Regions from separate parts of the Pseudomonas sp. I2 genome, predicted to be linked through region 3. Evidence: predicted binding sites of a transcription regulator. Region 3 holds the regulator's gene; each other region holds the start of a gene.
The links. The regulator FliA, encoded in region 3, starts transcription of late flagellar genes. The targets are predictions, from matches to a motif close to CTAAAGTTTNNNNNNNNNNNGCCGNTAA.

Region 1 (5,641 bases), on a different contig from region 3:
TGTCGGCAGGCGGTACAGGTGCTGCGGTGTGCTGGTATAGCGCAAGGGCAGGCGGCGCAGGGCCTGGCGTGTGCCTTCGCTCATCAGCCAGGCGGGCGCGACGAAGCCTGCCACCGGCCAACCCTGGCGGCCGAACAGCGCCAGGCCGGCCTCCAGGCGCTGCAAGGCCTCGCCTTCGTCGAGTCCGTAGAATTCACCTTCATGGGTGTAGATCCGGCGCATGAAGTACTCCCCGGGGCTGCGTGGCGGCGGGCCGTCGTCGGCATGGTAGTAGCCATGCAGGGCCAGTTCGTCGCCTTGTGCCAGGCGGCGTTCGAGCAGGCGGCAGAAGGTCGGCGAGCGGCCCAGGGCGTTGCGGTGGTGGAAGTCCGGGACCACCAGCCAGGTCATGGGCACATTGCCGAGGGCGTCGATGGCTTGGACGAAGGGCTGGTAGTCGGGCCAGGTCTCAGGCGCGACGTCGTGCAGCACCAGCATCAGGCTGCGTGGCGAGGTGGCCTCAGGCATGGGCGCGGACCTGCGGCAGGTGGCCAAGGACCGCCTGGTAGTGCTCCAGCAGGCCGTTGACCACGGTGTCCCAGGAGTAGTGCTGCTCCACGTGGCGGCGGGCCTGGGCGCCGAGCTGGCGCACGCCGGCCTCGAAGGTCTCGCGCACGGCCTGCGCCATGGCCTGGCCGTCGTTGGGGCGGCACAGCCGGCCGCACTGCTCGTTGACGATCTCGCCGAAGGCGCCGGCGCGCACGGCCACCACGGGCGTGGCGCTGGCCATGGCTTCGAGGATCACCAGGCCGAAGGTCTCCTGGTCGCCGGCATGCACCAGCAGATCGGCGCTGGCGAACAGCCGCGCGACCTCCTCGGGCGGGCAGAACGCGTCGATCACGCTGACGTTGTCCGGCACATTGGTTGGCATGTTCGAGCCCGCCAGCAGCAGGTGGTAGTGGCGCCCCAGGTGGCGCATGCAGTCGAGCAGCACCGGCAGGTTCTTCTCTCGCGAGCCGCGGCCGGCGAACACCAGCAGGCGGGTGGTGTCGGGAATGCCCAGTTCGGTACGCAGGTGTGGGTCGCGATGCTCGGGGTTGAAGGTGGCCAGGTCGACGCCCAGGCGTTGCACGTGCACATCCCTGACCCCCAGCCGGCGCAGCTTGTCGGCCATCACCTGGCTCGGTGCCAGGACCCGGTCGAAATTGCCGTACAGCTTGCTGACGTAGGCCTCGACATTGGGCGTGAACCAGTTGCCCATGCGGTTGCTGACCAGCAGCGGCAGGTCGGAATGGTAGAAACCGATCACCGGCACGTCGAGCTTGCGCCGTGCTTCCAGGGCCGCCCAGGCGGTGAGGTAGGGGTCGCCCACTTCGATCAGGTCGGGCTGCAGGCGGCGCAGCACGTTGCACCAGGGGGCCAGGCGTACCGGGAAGCGGTAGCCGTTGCCAAAAGGCAGGGGAGGCGCCGGCACCTGGTAGATGCCATCGGCGTGGCTGGCGCTGGGGCCGGGGATCAAGAGGCTGTGGCGGACGCCGGTCTTGGCGTCGAGTCGGCGGTGTTTGGCATCAAGATAGGTACGTACGCCGCCGCTGGCCGGGGCGTAGAACATGGTGATGTCAGCGATGTGCACGATCAGCATCCCTCCGGGATCGTCTTCGGGTCTGTCATCCGGCCGCTATGGGCCGGCGATGACGCGCCTAAAGGTTGACCTTCCTGAAGGATAGTTTGTTCGATCGGGGGCGGCTGTGAGCAGCAAGCTTCAAGCGGCAAGAAAAAGCAGGAGTGCGCACACCCCTGCTTTTGTTTTTGCTTGCCGCTAGATCCTGAAGCTGCCGACCAGGTGCTTGAGGCGGGTGGCCTGCTGTTCGAGGTCGGCGCAGGCGCGCAGGGTGGCCTGCAGGTTCTCGACGCCTTCCTGGTTGAGCATGTTGATCTCGTTGATATCCATGTTGATCGAGTCGACCACGGCGGTCTGCTCCTCGGTGGCGGTGGCCACCGACTGGTTCATGCCGTCGATCTCGCCGATGCGCTGGGTCACGCTGCCCAGGCGCTCGCCGGCCTGGTTGGCGATCGCCATGCTGTCGTGGCTGTGGCGCTGGCTCTGGTCCATGGTCTCGACCGACTCGCGGGCACCGACCTGCAGCTCCTCGATCATGCTCTGCACCTGCTGCGCCGACTCCTGGGTGCGGTGGGCGAGGTTGCGCACCTCGTCGGCGACCACGGCGAAACCACGGCCGGCCTCGCCGGCACGTGCCGCCTCGATCGCCGCATTGAGCGCCAGCAGGTTGGTCTGCTGGGAAATGCTGGTGATCACCTCGAGGATCTGGCCGATATTCACCGTCTTGTTGTTGAGCGTCTCGATGTGGGCGCTGGAGGTGACGATCAGGTCCGACAGGCGGTTCATCGCTTCGATGTTGCGTTCCACCACCTGCTGGCCTTCCTCGGCCAGCAGGCGCGCCGAGGTGGCGTGTTGCGAGGCCTGGGCGGCGTTGCCGGCGATCTCCTGGGCCGCGGCGCCCAGCTCGTTGATGGCCGCGGCGACGCTGTTGGTGCGGTTGGACTGCTCGTCGGAATTGGCCATCGACGAGTTGGAGGCGCTGATCACCCGCAGGGCCACTTCGTTGACCTGCTCGGTGGCCGAGGACACTTCGCGGATCGAGCTGTGGATGCGTTCGACGAAGCGGTTGAAGGCACTGCCGAGGATGCCGAACTCGTCATGCTGGTGGATCTGCAGGCGCTTGGTCAGGTCGCCTTCGCCTTGGGCGATGTCTTCCATGGCCCGGGTCATGGCGTGCAGCGGTTGCATCAATACACGGATCAGCAGGCCGAGCAGGGCGATGATGATGACCACCGCGACCAGGGTAGCGATCACCGCCGAGGTGCGGAAGCTGCTGAGCATGGAGAAGGCCTTGTCCTTGTCCACCGACAGGCCGATGTACCAGTTGGCCGAAGGCAGGCCTTTGATCGGGGTGAAGGTCAGCAGGCGGTCCTGGCCGTCGGAGCGGACCTCGGTCAGGTCGTTGGAGAGTTTCGGCGTGTTCTGCGGGAACAGGTCCGACAGCGACTTCATCACCAGCGCCTTGTCCGGGTGGACCAGGATCTTGCCTTGGTCGTTGACCAGGAAGGCGTAGCCCATGCCGCCGAAGTCCAGCGAGTTGATGATCTCCACCAGGCCATCGAGGGTCAGGTCGCCTCCAACCACGCCGACGCTGCTGGACACCTTGCTGAGGATGCCGATGACCATCTTGTTGGTGGTCAGGTCGATGTAGGGTTCGGTGAGGATCGCGCCGCTGGCGTTCATGCCGTCCTTGTACCAGGGGCGTACGCGCGGGTCGTAGCCGTCGGGCATCGGCGCGTCGGGACGCACGCTGAAGCCGCCGTCGACCTTGCCCAGGTAGACCGTGAGGAAGCTTGAGATCAGGGCATTCTGGCCCATCAGGGTTTCGGCGTTGGCGGGATCCTGGGCAATGTTCTGGGCCAGGTTCTCCACCAGCTTGATACGGCCTTCGAAGAGGTTGCGGATGTTGGTCGAGGTGGACTCGCCCATTTCAGCCAGATAGTTCTCCAGGTCCTCGCGAATCGCATTACGCTGGAGGTAATCGTTGTAAAGGGTGAACAGGCTGAACGCGAGTATCACGATCAGCGAGGCCGCCAAGAGGATCTTGTGGCTGAAGCGAAGGCTTTTGTTCATGGCGTATCGGGTCCGCTAAGGTTTTATCGGGTCGTTCGCACGAAGGCAGCTTGGAAAACAGTGCAACAATCACCGGGGTCCTTTTCGGGTTGTTCCTGTCTTTCAGGGGGAAATCACGATGGGATATCGGCCGATAGGCGGCAAAGCTTGAGGAGAGGTAGAAAGAAGATGTCAGATTCTTCGCAAATAGTTGTAGGAGCAGGCCCGGACGGCCAGCCTGTGGGCCAGCCCATGCGCCTGGCCAACCGCCATGGCCTGGTGGCCGGTGCCACCGGTACAGGCAAGACGGTGACCCTGCAGCACCTGGCCGAGATCTTCAGCGATGCCGGTGTGGCGGTGTTCGCCGCCGACGTCAAGGGTGACCTGTGTGGCCTCGGTGCCGCCGGCACGCCACAGGGCAAGGTGGCCGAGCGCATCGCCGGGATGCCCTGGCTGGCGCATCGCCCGCAGGCTTATCCGGTCACCTTGTGGGATATCGCCGGCGAGTCCGGTCATCCGTTGCGCACCACGCTCAGCGAAATGGGCCCGCTGTTACTGGGCAATTTGCTCGAGTTGAGCGACAGCCAGCAGGCCGCGCTGTATGCCGCCTTCAAGGTGGCCGACCGCGAGGGCCTGCTGTTGCTGGACCTGAAGGACCTCAAGGCCTTGCTGGCGCACCTGAAGGACAACCCCCAATTGCTGGGCGAAGACAGCGCACTGATGACCAGCGCTTCCACCCAGGCCTTGCTGCGCCGCTTGGCGACCCTGGAGCAGCAGGGCGCCGAGGCGCTGTTCGGCGAGCCGGCCCTACAACTGGAAGACCTGTTGCGTCCGGACAGCGACGGCCGTGGGCGCATCCACCTGCTCGATGCCAGCCGCCTGGTGCACGAGGCGCCGAAGGTGTATGCCACGTTCCTGCTGTGGTTGCTGGCGGAGCTGTTCGAACAGTTGCCCGAGCGGGGCGATGCCGACAAGCCGGTGCTGGCGCTGTTCTTCGACGAGGCGCACCTGCTGTTCAACGACACCCCCAAGGCATTGCAAGACCGCCTCGAGCAGGTCGTGCGGCTGATTCGTTCCAAGGGGGTAGGCGTGTACTTCGTCACCCAGTCGCCGGGCGACCTGCCGGATGCGGTATTGGCGCAGTTGGGCTTGCGCATCCAGCATGGCCTGCGCGCCTTCACCGCCAAGGAGCAGAAGTCGCTCCGGGCCGTGGCCGATGGTTTCCGCCCCAATCCGGCGTTCGATACCTTGAGCGTGTTGACCGAACTCGGTATCGGCGAGGCGCTGGTGGGCACCTTGCAGGACAAGGGAACGCCGGAACAGGTCCAGCGGGTACTGGTGGCGCCGCCGCAGTCGCGAATCGGGCCATTGAGCGCGGCCGAACGCAGTGCCTTGGTCGCCGCCTCGCCGTTGGCCGGGCGTTACGACAAGCCGATCGATCGCGAGTCGGCCTATGAAATGCTCATGGCACGCAAGGGCGAACCGGTGGAGCCGGTGCCGCAGCCCAAGGCTGACGAGGACAGTTTCGCCGACAAGGCGGGAGAGTTTTTGCAAAGCGCGGCGAGGCAGGCGATCAAGTCGGCGGTGCGGCAGGCGGCCAACCAGCTGGGCAGGCAATTGGTGCGGGGGCTGATGGGGTCGCTGCTGGGGGGCAAGCGACGTTGAGCTAACCCCCCATCGCCGGCTTGCCGGCGATGGGGGGCGAAGCCGCCCCAAATGACAACTGAAAGTCTTAACTGACCGGCATTGCCCTTGGGGCGCTTTTCCTGCAACAGCGATCGGTTCAGCTGATCGACTTCGACGCCAGCCAGAACAAGCCCGCGGCCAGGCCCATGGAGGCCGGCAGGGTCAGTACCCAGGCCAGCAGGATGGTCTTCACCGTGCCGCCTTGCAGGCCGCTCTTGTTGGCTACCATGGTACCGGCCACGCCCGAGGACAGTACGTGGGTGGTCGATACCGGCAGGCTGAACACGTTGGCCATGCCGATGG
Region 2 (5,641 bases), on a different contig from region 3:
GCCGCGCGGCTGGGTCTGGATGCGCTGCACCAGCTCGCCGAGCGTCTTGATGCCCTGCTGCTCCATCAGCTTGTTGAGACGGCTGGAGACCAGGTACTGCTTATTCTCGCCCAGCAGGATGCCACAGGCTTTCTCCAGGAAGACCCGGAACTGTTCGAAATCCAAATTACCCGTAGACACGGCTACCGCCTCTTTTCAATCGCTGAGGCCGGGGCACGCCCCGGCCGTTTCAATGCGTCGCCTTGATCCGGTCGACCACTCGCTGGGCCAGGTCGTCCGGCTTGAACTTGGCCAGGAAGTCATCGGCGCCGACCTTCTTGACCATGGCCTGGTTGAATACCCCCGACAGGGAAGTATGCAGGAGGATGTGCAGGTTTTGCATGCGCGGATCGCTGCGAATCTCCGCAGTGAGGGTATAACCATCCATCTCGGGCATTTCGATGTCGGAGATCATCATCAGGAACTCTTCCTCCGGACGCTTGCCCTCGTCCACCAGCTTGCGCAGGTAGTCCAGCGCCTGGCGCCCGTCGTTGAGCGCCACCACCTCGACACCGACGGTCTGCAGGCAGCGGCTGACCTGCTTGCGCGCCACGGACGAGTCATCGACCGTGAGCACCCGCAGCAGCACCGCCTTGTCCTGCACCTCGGCGTCGATCACCCCAGCCGACACCGCCTCGGAGGAAGGCGCGACCTCGGCGAGGATTTTCTCCACGTCGATGATCTCCACCATACGGTCATCCACCCGGGTGACGGCGGTCAGGTAGTGGTCGCGGCCAGTGCCCTTGGGTGGCGGGTGGATCTCCTCCCAGTTCATGTTGACGATGCGCTCCACCGAATGCACCAGAAAGCCCTGGGTCTTGGTGTTGTACTCGGTGATGATCACGAAGCTGTTGCGCGCCTCCTCCTGCAGGGCCGGCAGGCCGGTCGCCATCGACAAGTCGAGGATCGGGATGGTCGCCCCGCGAATGTTGGCCACGCCGCGCACCACCGGGTGGGACTTGGGCAACAGCGTCAGCTCCGGGCACTGCAGCACCTCCCGGACCTTGAACACATTGATGCCGTAGAGCTGATCGCCATTGAGGCGGAACAGCAACAGCTCCAGGCGGTTCTGCCCCACCAGTTGCGTGCGCTGGTTGACCGAATCCATAACACCAGCCATGCCAGACTCCTTCATACGTATCAGCCTATGTACCAGATCGGCACGGGCTTTGCTTTTTTGAGCGTCATGTACACGAAAACGACATTTTCCCGACGATTGACGCACCTGCTGACCGGCTCGCTGGCCGCGCTGTGCCTGCTGGCACCCGGCGCCCGCACGCTGGCGGATGCGTTTACCTTGCCTGAACAACTTATCGGCGTCACCCAAGGGTTTCTTGAATTCGCCGTGGAGGACTACTTGGCCACCAGCCAGACACCAGGCCGCTACGAGATCCAGGTCAACTCGCTCGACCCGCGCCTGCGCATGCCGCTGTGCAGCCAGCAACTTGACGCTTCGCTGGAGAGCCCGGCGCAGCCGCTGGGTCGGGTCACGGTGCGGCTGCGCTGCAACGGCAGCGGGCCGTGGACGGTGTTCGTGCCAGCTCAGGTGCGGCTGTTTCGCGACGTGGTGGTGATGACCCGTCCGCTCAAGCGCGAAAGCGTCATCGGCGAGGACGACGTGGCCCTGCGCGAGCGCGACGTGGGTACGCTCAACCAGGGTTTCCTCAGCGACCTGGAGCAGGCCGTGGGCATGAAGCTGCTGCGCCCGGCCGTGCTCGACCAGGTGCTCACGCCGCAGCATCTGGAGCAGGCCGAGGTGGTGCGCAAGGGCGACCATGTCGTGATCGTCGCCCGCAGCGGCAGCCTGAGCGTGCGCATGCCGGGCGAAGCATTGGCCAAGGGCGGCCTGTCCGAACAGATCCGGGTGCGCAACCTGAACTCCAAGCGCGTGGTGAAGGCACGGGTGACCGGGCCGGGGCAGGTCGAGGTGGCCATGTAGCGGTTTCAACTGTCATTGGGGGGCGATGGGCTGCAAGGCAGCCCCGACCGCCGGGGATATAAGGCTGGCGGCGCGGAACCGCTTTTCCTAAACTGTGTCAGAAAACGGGTCGTGCGAGCTTGCCGACGGGCAGCGATGCATTCGCGGCTAAAGTTTCTTTCGGGTTGGCCGAAAACATGGCAAGCGTCCAAATCCCCAGAGGTTTCTGATCATGGTCATCGACTTCAGTCGTTTGAATAACTCTCCGTCCGTCACGGGCGGCGTTCGCGGCAACACCGCGGCCGGCAACGCCGAGAAAGCCGGCGAAACCAGCGAAGCGCCCAAGCGCTCCAGCGTCAGCGGAGAAGCGGTACACCTCAGCCAAGAGGCCCAGCAGTTGCAGAAGATCAGCGACAAGCTGCGCGACCAGCCCGAGGTCAACAGTGCCCGCGTGGCCCAGTTGAAACAGGCGATCGCAGACGGCAGCTACCAGGTCGATGCCGGCCGGGTCGCCAGCAAACTGCTTGAATTCGAAGCCCAGCGCTGACCTTCCGGCGCGCTGACTTCAAGGACGCCACACGCCAAGAGCCAGCCATGCACGACATCACCCTGCTGCAACTGATCGAAAACGACATCGCGCCAACCCAGCAACTGCTCGAACTGCTCCAGAACGAAGCGGTCGCCCTGCACGGCCGGGACATGGCGATGCTGGAGCACATCCTGGCACGCAAGCAGTCGTTGATCGCCTTGCTCGAACAGCAAGGGCAGCGGCGCAACCACCTGCTCACCAGCCTCGGCCTGAGCGCCGATCGTGCCGGCGTGCAGGCACTGGCCGCGCAATCGCCCAACGGCGCGGTGTTGCTGCAGCAGCTCGACGTGCTCAGCCAACTGATGGATGCCTGCCAGAAGGTCAACGAGACCAACGGGCGGATCATCCAGGTGCAGCAGCACGCCACGGCCAACCAGATCAGGATCCTCATGGGCGGCGATTCTCCGTCGCTCTACGACAGCCGTGGCGCCACCTCGCCACTGGCCAAGCCCCGGGCGCTCAGCCAAGTGTGATTATTTCTATCAAGGCACGGAACATACTGGCAAAATGCCGTTACTTGCGTGTGTCGTTTTTGCCTGGAGATTGATAACCCGTGTTCAATGAGTCCGATGCTCCCCAGCCGCCAAAGGTGCTCACCACTCCTTTGGAGATCGCAGCCAACCTGCGCCAGCTGCTGGATAGCCACGATCCGCTGATCATCACCTTCCATGAACGTAGCCAACGCTTCCAGAGCTACGTGGTTCAGGTGGACCGTGACGGCAATACCCTGGCGCTGGACGAAATGATCCCGCGTGATGGCGAGAAATACATAGAGAACGGCGAACCGTTCCGCGTCGAAGGCTTCCATGAGGGTGTACGCATCGCCTGGGAATGCGACACCCCGCTGCGCATCGGCGAAATCGACGGCCACCGCTGCTACCGTGGCCCCCTGCCCACCGAGGTGACCTACCACCAGCGGCGCAACGCCTTCCGGGCCGCGCTCAAGCTGTCGCAATTGGTCGACGTGGTGCTCGACGGTGACAAGCTCAAGGGCAACGGCGCCCTGCGCGGCAAGCTGCTGGACATCTCCGCCACCGGCTGCAAGTTGCGTTTCGACGGTAACGTTGGCGAACGCCTGCAGTTGGGCCAGGTCTATGAGCGCTTCGGCGCCAGTGGCCCACTGGGCATGTCGCAGGTCATGGTGGAGCTGCGCCACCTGCATTTCGAGGAGCGTTTCAACACCACCTTCGCCGGGGTGCGCTTCCACAACCTCAACGGGCAGATGCAGCGTAAGGTCGAGAGCTTCGTGTACCAGTTGCAGCGCGAAGCGCGGCGGTTCGACAAGGACGATTATTGAGGCTTGTACGCTGAGCAAAACGCCACCTGCCCGGGTTAATGCTGTTCACTTAAGTCTGATGTGACATCGATTGGGGCTGCTTTGCAGCCCTTCGCGGGCAAGCCCGCTCCCACAGGATCGTGCACTCCTTGAGGTTTGCAGCGTACTTGTGGGAGCGGGCTTGCCCGCGAAGGGCCGCAAAGCGGCCCCAATTGCTTAAGTGAACAGCATTAACCTGCCCGGGTGGCGTTTTTGTTTGGGTGTGCTGTAGCTGAGGCCGCTTCACGCCCCATCGCCGGCAAGCCCACAAGGTCCGAGTCGACCGCGAATGATACGGTTTGCAGGGAGCATGTGGGGCCTTGTGGCACCTCAAACCGTCCTGTTGACCTCCGTCTGCGCCATATCCTCCCCAGGCTCCTCCTCTTCCTCGGTGTCCTCCGCCGCCACCGGCGCCTGCATCACCTCCTGCACCGTCTGCTCATCGACCCGCGGGTCGAGCGCCGCCGACAATGGCGAACCCGCCGCCGGCATGGCCACGTGCCCCAGCGGCGCATCCTGCACCTGGTGCAACCCGGTGACCGCCTTCGGCCGGATACGCCAGACCAGCACCAGGGCGAAGAACAGAAAAAAGGCATAGAGCATCTGCGCCCCCAGCAGCTTCATCAACACCCCCGCCGCCAGAGGGCCGATACAGGCGCCCACGCCATAGGTGACCAGCAGCATCGCCGTCAGGGAAACCCGCCGCTCGCCCTCGACGTGGTCGTTGGAAAACGCCACCGCCAGCGGATAAAGGCAGAACTGCAGCAACGAGATCAGGAAGCCCACGGCGAACAGCAGCTCCAGCGGCACACTGGGCAGCACCGCCAGCGGCAACGCGGCCAGCGCCAGGCCCACTGCCACGCTGCGGATCAGCACCGCGCGGTCGTAGCGGTCCGACAGCCAGCCCAGCGGCCACTGCACCACCAGACCAGCGAAGATGCAGCTACCCATGAACAGGCCGACCTGCTCGGTGGAGAGCCCCTGGTTGGCCGCGTACAGCGGCGCCAGGCCATAGAACGAGCCGACGATCAGGCCCGCGCCGAGCACCGTGGAAAGCGACTGGGGCACGCGCTTGATGAAAAACTTCGGTTCCATCGGCGCCGGGCGCAGCGGCGCCGGGTGGATCCGCCGGGTCATGGCCACCGGCACCAGGCACAGGGCGAAGCACATGGCGACCAGCATCAACAGCTCGGGGCCGAGCTGCGGGTGTACCACCAATATCAGTTGCCCGAGCACCAGCCCCAGGTAGGACGCGATCATGTAGCCGCCGAACACCGCGCCACGCTGCTTGGCATCGGCCTGCTCGTTGAGCCAGCTCTCGATGACCATGTACTGGCACATCATCCCCAGGCCGACGACCATCCGCAGGCCCACCCAGGCCGGCAGCCAGCTCGTCAGGCCATGGCCCAGCACGGCGGCGCCGACGATGCCGGCACAGGTGGCGTAGGCCCGGATATGCCCGACCCGGCCAATCAGGCGGTGGCCGATCTTGCCCCCCACCGCCAGACCGAAATAGTTGGCCGCCATCAAGGCACCGACCCAGAGGCTGTCCACGTTGTCGGCAGCCAGGCGCAAGGCCAGGTAGGTACTGAGCAGGCCCGAACCGATCAGCATCATCAGGGCGGCGAAATACAGCGAACGAAAAGACTTCCAGATCTGGCGCATGCGTCCCGGTGGGCTCCCTGGTCAGGTGGAGAAGACGGGTGGCCTGCATGGCCACTGCAGGGCAAGCATAAGGGGAAATCCAGGGTGGTGCAGGCCCCCGGCGCGGAAAAAAATC
Region 3 (5,641 bases):
CTGAGGTAGTGGGTTATGCAAGTTAAGCGTTTTTTCGCCGCCGATATGCGCCAGGCCATGAAGCTGGTTCGCGATGAGCTGGGCGCCGATGCCGCCATCATCGGCAACCGGCGCATCGCCGGCGGTGTCGAGTTGACGGCCGCGCTGGACTACAAGCTGTCCGCCCTGGCCCCACGTGTGCCCAATGCCGAGCTCGAGGACGAACTGCGCAAGACCCAGTCGCGCATCGCCACCGCCCAGGCCGAGCTGGGCAGCCGCAACGACACCGACGAAGGCAACCGCCAATTGTTCGCCGGCCTGCCGCTGACCGCCTCGGAGCCGTTGGTCGAGCCCCATGTCGACCTGCCGCCGCCTGCCGCCGCGCAGGCTCCGGCTGCCGTCGACCCGCGTCTGTTCGATGCCATGCGCTCGGAGCTGTCGGGGCTGCGCGAGCTGCTCGAAGTGCAGCTCGGCTCCCTGGCCTGGAGCCAGTTGCAGGGCAGCAAGCCGCAGCAGGCCAACCTCTGGCGCCGCCTGCAGCGCATCGGCCTGTCCGGCCCGATCGCCCGCGAACTGCTCGACCTGACCGCCGAGATCGGCGAACCACGGCATGCCTGGCGCATGGTCCTGGCGCACCTGGCGCGGATGATCGAGGTTCCAGAGGTGGAGCCGATCGAGGAGGGCGGGGTGATCGCCATGGTCGGCCCGGCCGGCATGGGCAAGACCACCACCCTGGCCAAGCTGGCGGCGCGCTACGTGCTCAAGTACGGCGCGCATAACCTGGCGCTGGTGAGCATGGACAGCTTCCGTATCGGTGCCCAGGAGCAGCTCAAGACACTGGGGCGCATCCTCAACGTACCGGTGACCTACGTCGATCCGGGCCAGTCCTTGGCCCAGGCGCTGGAGCCGTTGCTGCGCAAGCGCGTGGTGCTGATCGATACCGCTGGCCTGCAAGCCAGCGACCCGGCCCTGCGCATGCAACTGGAAACCCTTGCCGGGCGCGGCATTGCCGCCAAGAATTACCTGGTGCTGGCAACCACCAGCCAGAAGCAGGTGCTGACCGCCGCCTACCACAGCTACAAGCGCTGTGGCCTGGCCGGATGTATCCTGACCAAGCTCGATGAAACGGCCAGCCTCGGTGAAGTGCTGAGCCTGGCCATCAGTCATGAATTGCCGGTGGCCTATCTTACCGATGGGCCGCGCATTCCCGACGACCTGCACCTGCCGCGCAAGCACCAGTTGGTCAGCCGCGCAGTCAGTGTGCAAATGCAGGACGAGCCCAGCGAAGAGGCGATGGCCGACATGTTCGCTGATCTCTATCACAACCCTGGCAAGCGCGCGGGTTGATGAATGTGCAGCGCAAAGTACCTACATCAGGGGGTCGAGTTCAGCCCCTCATGTGGCCTGGGTCCAAGCGAGACAAGGTAAAGAACGAACATGGGTAGCATGCATCCCGTACAGGTGATCGCCGTAACCGGTGGCAAAGGTGGCGTCGGCAAGACTAACGTTTCAGTGAACCTGTCCCTGGCACTGGCCGAGCTGGGCCGGCGGGTCATGCTGCTGGACGCCGACCTGGGCCTGGCGAACGTCGACGTCCTGCTGGGCCTCACGCCCAAGCACACCCTGGCCGATGTCATCGAAGGCCGCTGCGAACTGCGCGACGTGCTGTTGCAGGGGCCCGGTGGCGTGCGCATCGTCCCGGCCGCCTCTGGCACCCAGAGCATGGTGCACCTGGCGCCTGCCCAGCATGCCGGCCTGATCCAGGCGTTCAGCGAGATCGGCGACAACCTCGACGTGCTGGTGATCGACACCGCCGCCGGCATCGGCGACTCGGTGGTCAGCTTCGTCCGCGCGGCCCAGGAAGTGCTGCTGGTGGTGTGCGACGAGCCGACCTCGATCACCGACGCCTACGCCCTGATCAAGCTGCTCAACCGCGACTACGGCATGAACCGTTTTCGCGTGCTGGCCAACATGGCGCAGAGCCCGCAGGAGGGCCGCAACCTGTTCGCCAAGTTGACCAAGGTCACCGATCGTTTCCTCGATGTCGCGCTGCAGTATGTCGGCGCCGTGCCCTACGACGAATGCGTGCGCAAGGCGGTGCAGAAGCAGCGGGCGGTCTACGAGGCTTTCCCGCGGTCCAAGTGTGCGCTGGCGTTCAAGGCCATCGCGCAGAAGGTCGACAGCTGGCCGTTGCCGGCCAACCCGCGCGGGCACCTGGAGTTTTTCGTCGAGCGCCTGGTGCAGCCCACCAGCGCAGGGCCGGTGCTATGAACGCGAGCGGTTTCAAGATGTACAGCAAGGCGTCGCGCGATGCCCAGTACGAACTGGTCGAACGCTACGCCCCGCTGGTCAAGCGCATCGCCTATCACCTGCTGGCGCGCCTGCCGGCCAGCGTGCAGGTCGAGGACCTGATCCAGTCCGGCATGATCGGCCTGCTGGAAGTGGCCAACAAGTACGATGCCAGCAAGGGCGCCAGCTTCGAGACCTACGCCGGTATCCGCATCCGTGGCGCCATGCTCGACGAGGTCCGCAAGGGCGACTGGGCGCCGCGCTCGGTGCACCGCAACACCCGTATGGTCAGTGACGCGATACGTGCCGTCGAGGCGCGTACCGGCCGTGACGCTAAAGATCATGAAGTTGCTGCCGAACTCCAATTGAGTCTCGATGATTACTACGGGATCCTGAACGATACCTTGGGCAGCCGCCTGTTCAGCTTCGACGACCTGTTGCAGGACGGCGAGCACGAGGGGCTGCACGAGGATGGCGCCAGTGGCCAGCAGGAGCCCTCGCGCGACCTGGAGGACGAGCGCTTCCAGGCCGCGCTGGCCGATGCGATCGCCAACCTGCCGGAGCGTGAGCGCCTGGTGCTGGCGCTGTACTACGACGAAGAGCTGAACCTCAAGGAGATCGGTGAGGTACTGGGGGTCAGCGAGTCGCGTGTCAGCCAGTTGCACAGCCAGTGCGCGGCGCGCCTGCGCAGCCGCCTGGGGGAATGGCGGGCGCGCTGAAGCCAGGTTCGCCGCAGTCGTTGTAAATGATGCCCAATTGATTGAATGCGTGCTCGGGGCCGAGCGCGTCTAGGACTGCTTGGAGGTCTAATTGAACAAAGACATGAAAATCCTCATCGTTGACGACTTTTCGACGATGCGGCGGATCATCAAGAACCTGTTGCGTGACCTGGGCTTCACCAACACCGACGAGGCCGACGACGGCACCACGGCGCTGCCGATGCTGGAAAACGGCCATTACGATTTCCTGGTGACCGACTGGAACATGCCCGGCATGTCCGGCATCGACCTGCTGCGCAAGGTCCGCGCCCATGACCGCCTCAAACACATGCCGGTGCTGATGGTGACTGCCGAGGCCAAGCGCGACCAGATCATCGAAGCGGCCCAGGCCGGGGTCAACGGCTATGTGGTCAAGCCTTTTACCGCCCAGGTGCTCAAGGAGAAGATCGAGAAGATCTTCGAACGCGTCAACGGTTGAGTCACGTCAGGGGGCGCCATGGAGCAGAAAAACACGTCGCTGGGTGAGTTCGAATCGACCCTGAAGAAACATGCCCAGGAACTGGTCGAGAGCCTTGAGCACGGCCGGTTCGGCGAGGCGGTGCAGTTGATCCACCAACTGAACCAGACCCGCGACCGCGGCCTGTACCAGGAAGTCGGCAAGCTCACCCGCGAGTTGCACAGCGCGATCGTCAGTTTCCAGATCGACCCGCGCATGCCGCAGGCCGAGGAAATGTCGCAGATCACCGACGCCACCGAGCGCCTGGCCTATGTGGTCAAGCTCACCGAGGGCGCCGCCAACCGCACCATGGACCTGGTGGAAGCGGGCACCCCGGTGCTCAACGACCTGGCCGCCGAAGCCCAGAACCTGAGTGCCGACTGGCAGCGCTTCATGCGCCGCGAGGTCGCCGCGCCGGAGTTTCGCGAGCTGGTCAAGCGCGTCGACAGTTTCCTGACGCACAGCGTCGAGGGTAACCGCAAGGTCGCAGGCCATCTCAACGACATTCTCCTGGCCCAGGACTATCAAGACCTGACCGGCCAGGTGATCAAGCGCGTGACCGCGTTGGTCACCGAAGTCGAAAGCAATCTGCTCAAGCTCGTGCTGATGGCAAGCCAGGTCGACCGTTTTGCCGGTATCGAACATGACCACCAGCAGCTGCGCGCTGAAAAAGATCAAGAAAAACATCCGGCCCGGGGTGAAGGTCCGCAGATTCATGCCGATAAGCGTGAAGACGTCGTGTCCGGTCAGGACGATGTCGACGATCTGCTGTCCAGCCTGGGTTTTTAGGGAGCACGTTCAATGAGCTTCGGCGCCGATGAAGAAATCCTCCAGGATTTCCTGGTAGAAGCCGGCGAAATTCTCGAGCAACTGTCCGAGCAACTGGTCGAGCTGGAAAGCCGGCCCGACGACGCGGACCTGCTCAATGCGATCTTTCGCGGTTTTCACACTGTTAAAGGGGGCGCCGGCTTCCTCCAGCTCAACGAGCTGGTGGAGTGCTGCCATATCGCCGAGAACGTGTTCGACGTCTTGCGCAAAGGGGAGCGCCGGGTCGACGCAGAGCTGATGGACGTGGTCCTCGAGGCGCTGGACACGGTCAATGGCATGTTCGGCCAGGTGCGCGAGCGCAGCGACGTCACCCCGGCCACGCCCGAGCTGCTGGCGGCCCTGTCGCGCCTGGCAGAGCCTGCCGCAGCCGAGGCCGAGGCGCCGGCCCCTGAGCAGGCGCCGGCAGCGGTCGCCGAAGCGCCGGCTGCCGAGGCGGACATCACCGATAGCGAATTCGAACAACTGCTCGACTCCCTCGACGCGGTCAAGGCCCAGGCCGAGGCTGCCGAGCAGAGGCAGGGCGAGGCGGTCGGCGGCGAAGGCGACGAGATCACCGATGCCGAGTTCGAGTCGCTGCTGGACCAGTTGCACGGCAAGGGGCAGTTCTCCCCGGAAGCCGTCGCCACTGCGCCGCAGGACTCTGCCGCGGCACCGGCGGGCGACGAGATCACCGACGCCGAGTTCGAGGCGTTGCTCGACCAGTTGCACGGCAAGGGCACCTTCGCCGCCGATGCGCTGCCTGGCGCCGCTGCGCCCGTGGCCAGCGCTGCCCCGGCGGCGGGCGACGGCGAGCACATTTCCGAGCACGAATTCGAAGCGTTGCTCGACCAGTTGCATGGCAAGGGCAAATTCTCCAGCGACGCAGTGGCTGGCGAGGCACCTGCCGCCGTGGCGGCTGCGCCGGCGACCAGTGCGCCCAAGGCCGAAAGCAAGCCCGCTGCCAAGCCGGCACCGGCCGTCAAGCCTGCCGCCGTCAAGCCTGCCGCCGCCGCGCCTGCTGCCAACAAGCCTGCGGCCCCGGCCCGTGCCCCGGCGCCGGCTGCCGACAAGCACGCGGTCAGCGAGGCGGAAACCACCGTGCGGGTCGATACCGCCCGCCTGGACGAGATCATGAACATGGTCGGCGAGCTGGTGCTGGTGCGTAACCGCCTGGTCCGCTTGGGCCTGAACAGCGGTGACGAGGCCATGTCCAAGGCCGTGTCCAACCTCGACGTGGTCACCGCCGACCTGCAGACCGCGGTCATGAAGACCCGCATGCAGCCGATCAAGAAGGTCTTCGGCCGCTTCCCGCGCCTGGTTCGCGACCTGGCCCGCCAGCTCAAGAAGGAGA
Region 4 (5,641 bases), on a different contig from region 3:
GCGGTGGCCATCGACTACCTGTTCCGCCACCGGCCGCAGTGGCGCGCCGATGCCGCAGTGGGCAAGACCGTGGTCAGCAGCGGCCTGATCGACCGTGTCACGGCACGCCTGGGGCGCAAGCTGCATGAGGTGCCGGTGGGCTTCAAGTTCTTCGCCCAGGGGCTGTTCGATGGGACGCTGGGCTTCGGTGGCGAGGAGAGTGCCGGGGCGTCGTTCCTGCGTCGCGATGGCTCGGTGTGGACGACCGACAAGGACGGCCTGATCCCGGCATTGCTGGCGGCGGAGATGACGGCCCGCACCGGGCGCAACCCGAGCCAGGCCTATGCGGACCTCACCGAGGCGCTGGGCCGACCGTTCGCTACCCGTGTCGAAGCCAAGGCCGATGCGCGGCAGAAGGCCCTGCTGGGCAAGCTGGCACCGGAGCAGGTCACCTCCACCGAGCTCGCTGGCGAGGCGATCGAGGGGATTCTCAGCCATGCACCGGGGAATGGGCAGGCCATCGGTGGGCTGAAGGTGATGACCGCCAACGGATGGTTCGCCGCGCGGCCGTCCGGGACCGAGGATATCTACAAGATCTATGCCGAGAGCTTCGTCGACGAGGCGCATCTGCAGCGCTTGGTGCAGGAGGCGCAGGTATTGGTCGATGCTGCCATTGCCTGAGGCTGTGGCGCTTCAATGATTCGGGGGCGCGAAACGCCCCCGAATGGCAGAGATGAAGTCGATCCAGCATGCCGGGGCGCGCAGGCCCCTGACGGCGCAGCCCAAGCCGCCGCGGTGTCGGTGCTGGCCAAGCCTATCGCCAGCAGCAGGCCGGCCAACAGCGTTGTAGTCTTCTTCATCGAGGCCTCGTCGGTAGCCGTTCCTTGGGTCCGGGCAAGTGTAGACGACGAGGCCCACGGGCCTGGCGGGCCCGCCTCAGACGCGGAACTGGTCCATCAGCCCCTGCTGCTGGTTGGCCAGGCTGTTGAGCGACTGGCTGACCCGCGCCGACTCGTTGGCCTGCCCGGAGAGCGACTCGGTGACGTCGCGGATGGTCGCGACGTTCCTGTTGATCTCCTCGGCCACTGCGCTCTGTTCCTCGGCCGCCGAGGCGATCTGCAGGTTCATGTCGGTGATCACCGTCACCGCCTGGCCAATGCGCTGCAATGCGGTGACCGCCTGGCCGACCTGCTCGACACCGCCCTGGGCCTGGCGGTGGCTGTTGTCCATGGCGCCGACCACCTCGCGGGTGCCGGCCTGCAAGGCCTCGATGACCTGACGGGTTTCCTCCACCGACTCCTGGGTACGCCGCGCCAGGTTGCGTACCTCGTCGGCGACCACGGCGAACCCACGCCCGGCCTCGCCGGCGCGGGCGGCTTCGATGGCGGCGTTGAGCGCCAGCAGGTTGGTCTGCTCGGCGATCGAGCGGATCACCTCCAGCACCGAACCGATCTTCTCGCTGTTGTGCGCCAGGCCCTCGACCTGGGTCATGGCGCTGCTCATGTCGGCGGCCAGGGTGTCGATGCTGCGGGTGGTGCTGTCGATCACCGCCAGCCCCTCGCGAGTGGCCTGGTCGGCGTCACGGGCCGCCTGCGCGGCCTGGGAGGCGCTGCGGGCGACGTCCTGGGCGGTGGCGCTCATCTCATGGGAGGCGGTGGCCACCTGGTCGACCTGGCGGTACTGTTGCTCCATGCCGGCGCTGGTCTGGGTGGCGATGGCCGAGGACCGGTCGGCAGTGCCACGGGCGGCCTGCACCGAGCGTTTCACTTCGGCGATGGTCGGCTGCAGCTTGTCGAGGAAACGGTTGAACCAGCCGGCCAGCTCGCCTAGCTCGTCGCGCTTGTCGTAGGCCAGGCGGCGGGTCAGGTCGCCTTCGCCGCTGGCGATATCCTTGAGCATGGCGGCAACGTCGAGGATCGGCCGGGTCACCCCGCGGGCCATCAGCCAGATCAGCAGCAGGCCGGCGAGCGCCGCCGCCAGGCCCAGGCCGAGCTCGAGCAGGGTGCCGCTGGTGTTGAGGGCATCGAGCTCCTGCTCGAGCACCTCGGCCGGCCCGGCCAGGGCGCTTTGTGGTACGTCGAGCAGCACGCCCCATGGCCGGGCACCAGGAATCGGCGCGAAGGCGGCCAGCACTTTCAGGCGCTGCTGGTCGGCCAGCACCTGCAGCTTGCCGTCGGCGAGCCTGCGCACCAGCTCGGCGCCCTGGGCCGGGTCGGCTTGCTCGAGGCGCTGGGCCAGCTTGCTGGCATCTGCGCTGTAGCCGGCCAGCAGGCCTGCGGGGCTGAGGATGCCGACCGTGGTGCGGCCTTCGTAGAGGCTGCGGCTGGCGGCCTGGCTCAAGGCCTGCAGGCTGTTGAGGTTGATGTCGACGGAGAGGGTGGCGATCACCTTGTCGGCCACCATCAGTGGGAACACGATGCTGGTCATCAGCACCTGCTGGCCATCGATCTGGTAGAAGTATGGCTCGATCACGCAGACCTTGCGGGTACTGCGCGGGCAGGCCCACCAGCTGTTGAGCGGCTCGCCGCTGGGGCCGACCTCGGTGTTGGCCAGGTCTTGCTCGGGCAGGGCCATGGCGGTCAGTTGGCCGGCGCGCGGCTGCGACCAGTAGAGGGAGAAGCGCCCGGTCTCGTTGCTGCCCAGTTCGCTCTGGCCAGTGAACAGGTCGTCCTTGCCGTCCAGGGCGCCTTGTTCGAACACCAGGGACAGGCCGAGTAGATCAGGGTTGGCCTGCAGGGCAGTGCGCACCTGGCGGGTGAGGTCTTCGCGCAAGTCGTAGGCGTCGAGGAAACGCTTTTCGGCCTGTTCGCGCAGGAACAGCACCTGGCGGGCGAAGCCAGCCCCGTACTGGTAGGCATCCATGAACTGGCGGCTGATGTTCAGGGCCTGCACCTCGCCTTGCGACGCGATGCGCGCCTGGGCCGCCTCGCCGAGCATCTGCATGCTGCTTGCCTTGACCAGGTCGGAGCTGTGCACCATGCGGTACAGCGAAAGGCCGACCAGCAAGGTGACGATGCCCGCCAGGCACAGGCCTGCGAGCAGGGTGATCTTCCACTGGATGGACAGTTGTCGCAAAGGCATTGGGCGAATCCCTTGTAATAGGTCTTGGGGTGAACAGTGTTTCGGCAGGATGGGCATTTTCTTTATTCAAACGTTCAATTGAATCACCCCGGCTTGCTGCCCTGTCGCGGCGCAGAGGGCTTTGACATCCGCCGGCCACTGCTTCAGAGTGTGCGCCCTTCATAACAACATCCCCACGCCCGGCCGCTGCCTGCCCGTAGCCTGTCGCCGGTGCGCCCGCTTTTTGTCTGTCGCAACGAGGTAACCCACACCATGAATGCAGTCATTGCCGCGGTCGGCATCATGCTGATATTGAGCCTGTCCCGCGTGCATGTGGTCATCGCCCTGATCGTCGGCGCACTGGTCGGTGGCTTGGTCGGCGGCCTAGGCACCGAGGGCACGCTCAAGGCCTTCAACAGTGGTTTGGGCGGTGGCGCCACGGTGGCGCTGTCGTATGCGTTGCTGGGTGCGTTCGCCGTGGCCATCGCCAAGTCGGGCCTGGCCCATGCCCTGGCGGATCGTGCCCTGGCGGTGATCGACCGCCAGGGGCATGCCAATGGCAGCTCGCTCAAGTGGCTGCTGATCGGCCTGATGCTGGTGGTAGCGGTCTCGTCGCAGAACATCCTGCCGATCCACATCGCCTTCATCCCGCTGCTGGTGCCGCCACTGCTGTACGTGCTGACCCGCCTGCGCATCGACCGCCGGCTGATCGCCTGTGTGATCACCTTCGGCCTGATCACCCCGTACATGTTCCTGCCGGTGGGCTTCGGCAACATCTTCCTCAACGAGATCCTGCTGGCCAACGTCAGCCGCGCGGGCGTGGATGTCAGCGGGGTCAACGTCACCCAGGCCATGGCCATCCCCGCCGCGGGCATGCTCGCGGGCCTGCTGCTGGCGGTGTTCTTCAGCTACCGTCGCAAGCGCGACTACGACCTGGCGCGCATCGAGCAGGTCGAGCAGGTCAGCGTGCGCTACAACCCCTTGACCTTGCTGGTGGCGGGCGCGGCCATCGCCGCGGCGTTCATCATCCAGCTGTGGCTGGACTCGATGATCATTGGCGCCATGGTGGGCTTCCTGATCTTCTCGCTGTCGGGCATCGTGCGCTGGAAGGACACCGACGACCTGTTCACCGAAGGCATGAAGATGATGGCCATGATCGGCTTCATCATGATCGCGGCCTCGGGTTTCGCCGAGGTGATGAAGGCCACCGGCGAGGTGAAGAGCCTGGTGGAGGCGTCGGCGCGGTGGATCGACCACAGCAAGGGCATCGGCGCCTTGCTGATGTTGTTGGTGGGGCTGCTGGTGACCATGGGGATCGGCTCGTCGTTCTCCACGGTGCCGATCCTGGCGGCGATCTTCGTGCCGCTGTGCGTGCAACTGGGCTTCGATCCGCTGGCCACCGTGTGCATCGTCGGCACCGCCGGGGCGCTGGGCGATGCCGGTTCGCCCGCTTCGGACTCGACCTTGGGGCCGACCTCGGGGCTCAATGTGGATGGGCAGCATCACCACATCTGGGACACCGTGGTGCCGACCTTCATCCACTACAACCTGCCGTTGCTGGCCTTCGGGTGGTTGGCGGCGATGGTGCTCTGAGGTATCGAGCCCACTGGGGGCGCGAAGCGGCCCCAGTATCGAAAAGGCTCAGCCCTTGTCCGGGAGCGGCGAGATACGGTTGAGGACGGTGCCGCCGTCCTTGCTGCGGGTCAGGTAGACGGGCAGTACCTGGGGCAGGTTGTCCACCAGCCGGTGCACTTCGCGGGTGTTGTACACGCCACTGACGCGCAGCTTGCCGGTGTTGTCGTCGGCCAGTCGCAGCGGCTTGTCCAGGTAGCGGTTGATCACCGGCAGGGCCTGGCTCAGGCTGAGGTTGTCGAGGATGAGCTTGCCGTTGCGCCAGGCCAGGTCGTTGCCGTAGTCGCCGCTCTGCGCAAGGGTCGGCTCGAAGTCGCCGGCATGGTAGCTGGCCTGCATGCCGGGGCCGAGGCGGTAGCCGCCGTCGCTGCCATTGCTGCTGACCAGCACCGAGCCTTCCACCAGGGTCACCTCGACCTGGTCCTGGTACTTCCAGACGTTGAACTGGGTACCGGTAACCCGCGTCTGGCCATGCCCAGCGCGGACGATGAACGGGTGCGCGCTGTCATGTTCGACCTTGAAGAACGCCTCGCCCTTGACCAGGGTGACCTGGCGCTGGTCCTTGTAGTTCAGGTAGCGCAGCTCGGTATTGAGGTTGAGCTCGACCACGCTGCCATCGCCCAGCGTTACCTGGCGCACCTGGTCGGTGCTTTCGAAATGCTGGTAGCGATTGGGCACCCAGCCTTGTTCCCAGCCCACCCAGCCGGCCAGGGGCAAGGCGAGCAGGGCGATCGCCGCCGCGCAGGCGAACGGGCGCCAGTTGCGCTGCCGGGCGCGGGGCTTGAGCTTGGTCACGGTCGCGCTGCGTGGCAGCAGGTCGGCGGTCTGCCAGATGTCCAGCATCGCCTGGTATTCCTCGAGGTGCCGCGGGTCGGCCGCCAGCCACTGGGCGAATGCCGCCTGCTCGGCGTTCGTGCAGTCATCGGCATGCAGGCGCATGCACCAATGGGCGGCGGCGTCGGTGATGGCA

Region 1: the regulator FliA is predicted to act here: its motif matches at 3,797-3,824, upstream of WCE05_RS12350 (methyl-accepting chemotaxis protein).
Region 2: the regulator FliA is predicted to act here: its motif matches at 2,126-2,153, upstream of flgM (flagellar biosynthesis anti-sigma factor FlgM).
Region 4: the regulator FliA is predicted to act here: its motif matches at 3,099-3,126, upstream of WCE05_RS05405 (methyl-accepting chemotaxis protein).

The regions. Positions count from the first base shown of each region.
Region 1 is NZ_JBCGFQ010000020.1:40,374-46,014, forward strand. It holds gene WCE05_RS12340 (DUF2334 domain-containing protein) at 1-507, opposite strand, end outside; gene WCE05_RS12345 (glycosyltransferase family 1 protein) at 500-1,621, opposite strand; gene WCE05_RS12350 (methyl-accepting chemotaxis protein) at 1,799-3,673, opposite strand; gene WCE05_RS12355 (helicase HerA-like domain-containing protein) at 3,842-5,317, shown strand; gene WCE05_RS12360 (inorganic phosphate transporter) at 5,436-5,641, opposite strand, start outside.
Region 2 is NZ_JBCGFQ010000021.1:36,112-41,752, forward strand. It holds gene cheR (protein-glutamate O-methyltransferase CheR) at 1-180, opposite strand, end outside; gene WCE05_RS12735 (chemotaxis protein CheV) at 230-1,159, opposite strand; gene flgA (flagellar basal body P-ring formation chaperone FlgA) at 1,226-1,978, shown strand; gene flgM (flagellar biosynthesis anti-sigma factor FlgM) at 2,190-2,504, shown strand; gene WCE05_RS12750 (flagella synthesis protein FlgN) at 2,552-3,019, shown strand; gene WCE05_RS12755 (flagellar brake protein) at 3,100-3,843, shown strand; gene WCE05_RS12760 (MFS transporter) at 4,192-5,526, opposite strand.
Region 3 is NZ_JBCGFQ010000034.1:20,828-26,468, forward strand. It holds gene flhA (flagellar biosynthesis protein FlhA) at 1-4, shown strand, start outside; gene flhF (flagellar biosynthesis protein FlhF) at 16-1,326, shown strand; gene fleN (flagellar synthesis regulator FleN) at 1,417-2,250, shown strand; gene fliA (RNA polymerase sigma factor FliA) at 2,247-2,987, shown strand; gene WCE05_RS17685 (chemotaxis response regulator CheY) at 3,091-3,465, shown strand; gene WCE05_RS17690 (protein phosphatase CheZ) at 3,484-4,272, shown strand; gene WCE05_RS17695 (chemotaxis protein CheA) at 4,285-5,641, shown strand, end outside.
Region 4 is NZ_JBCGFQ010000007.1:36,339-41,979, forward strand. It holds gene pgm (phosphoglucomutase (alpha-D-glucose-1,6-bisphosphate-dependent)) at 1-660, shown strand, start outside; gene WCE05_RS05405 (methyl-accepting chemotaxis protein) at 916-3,060, opposite strand; gene WCE05_RS05410 (Na+/H+ antiporter family protein) at 3,313-4,632, shown strand; gene WCE05_RS05415 (FecR domain-containing protein) at 4,681-5,641, opposite strand, start outside.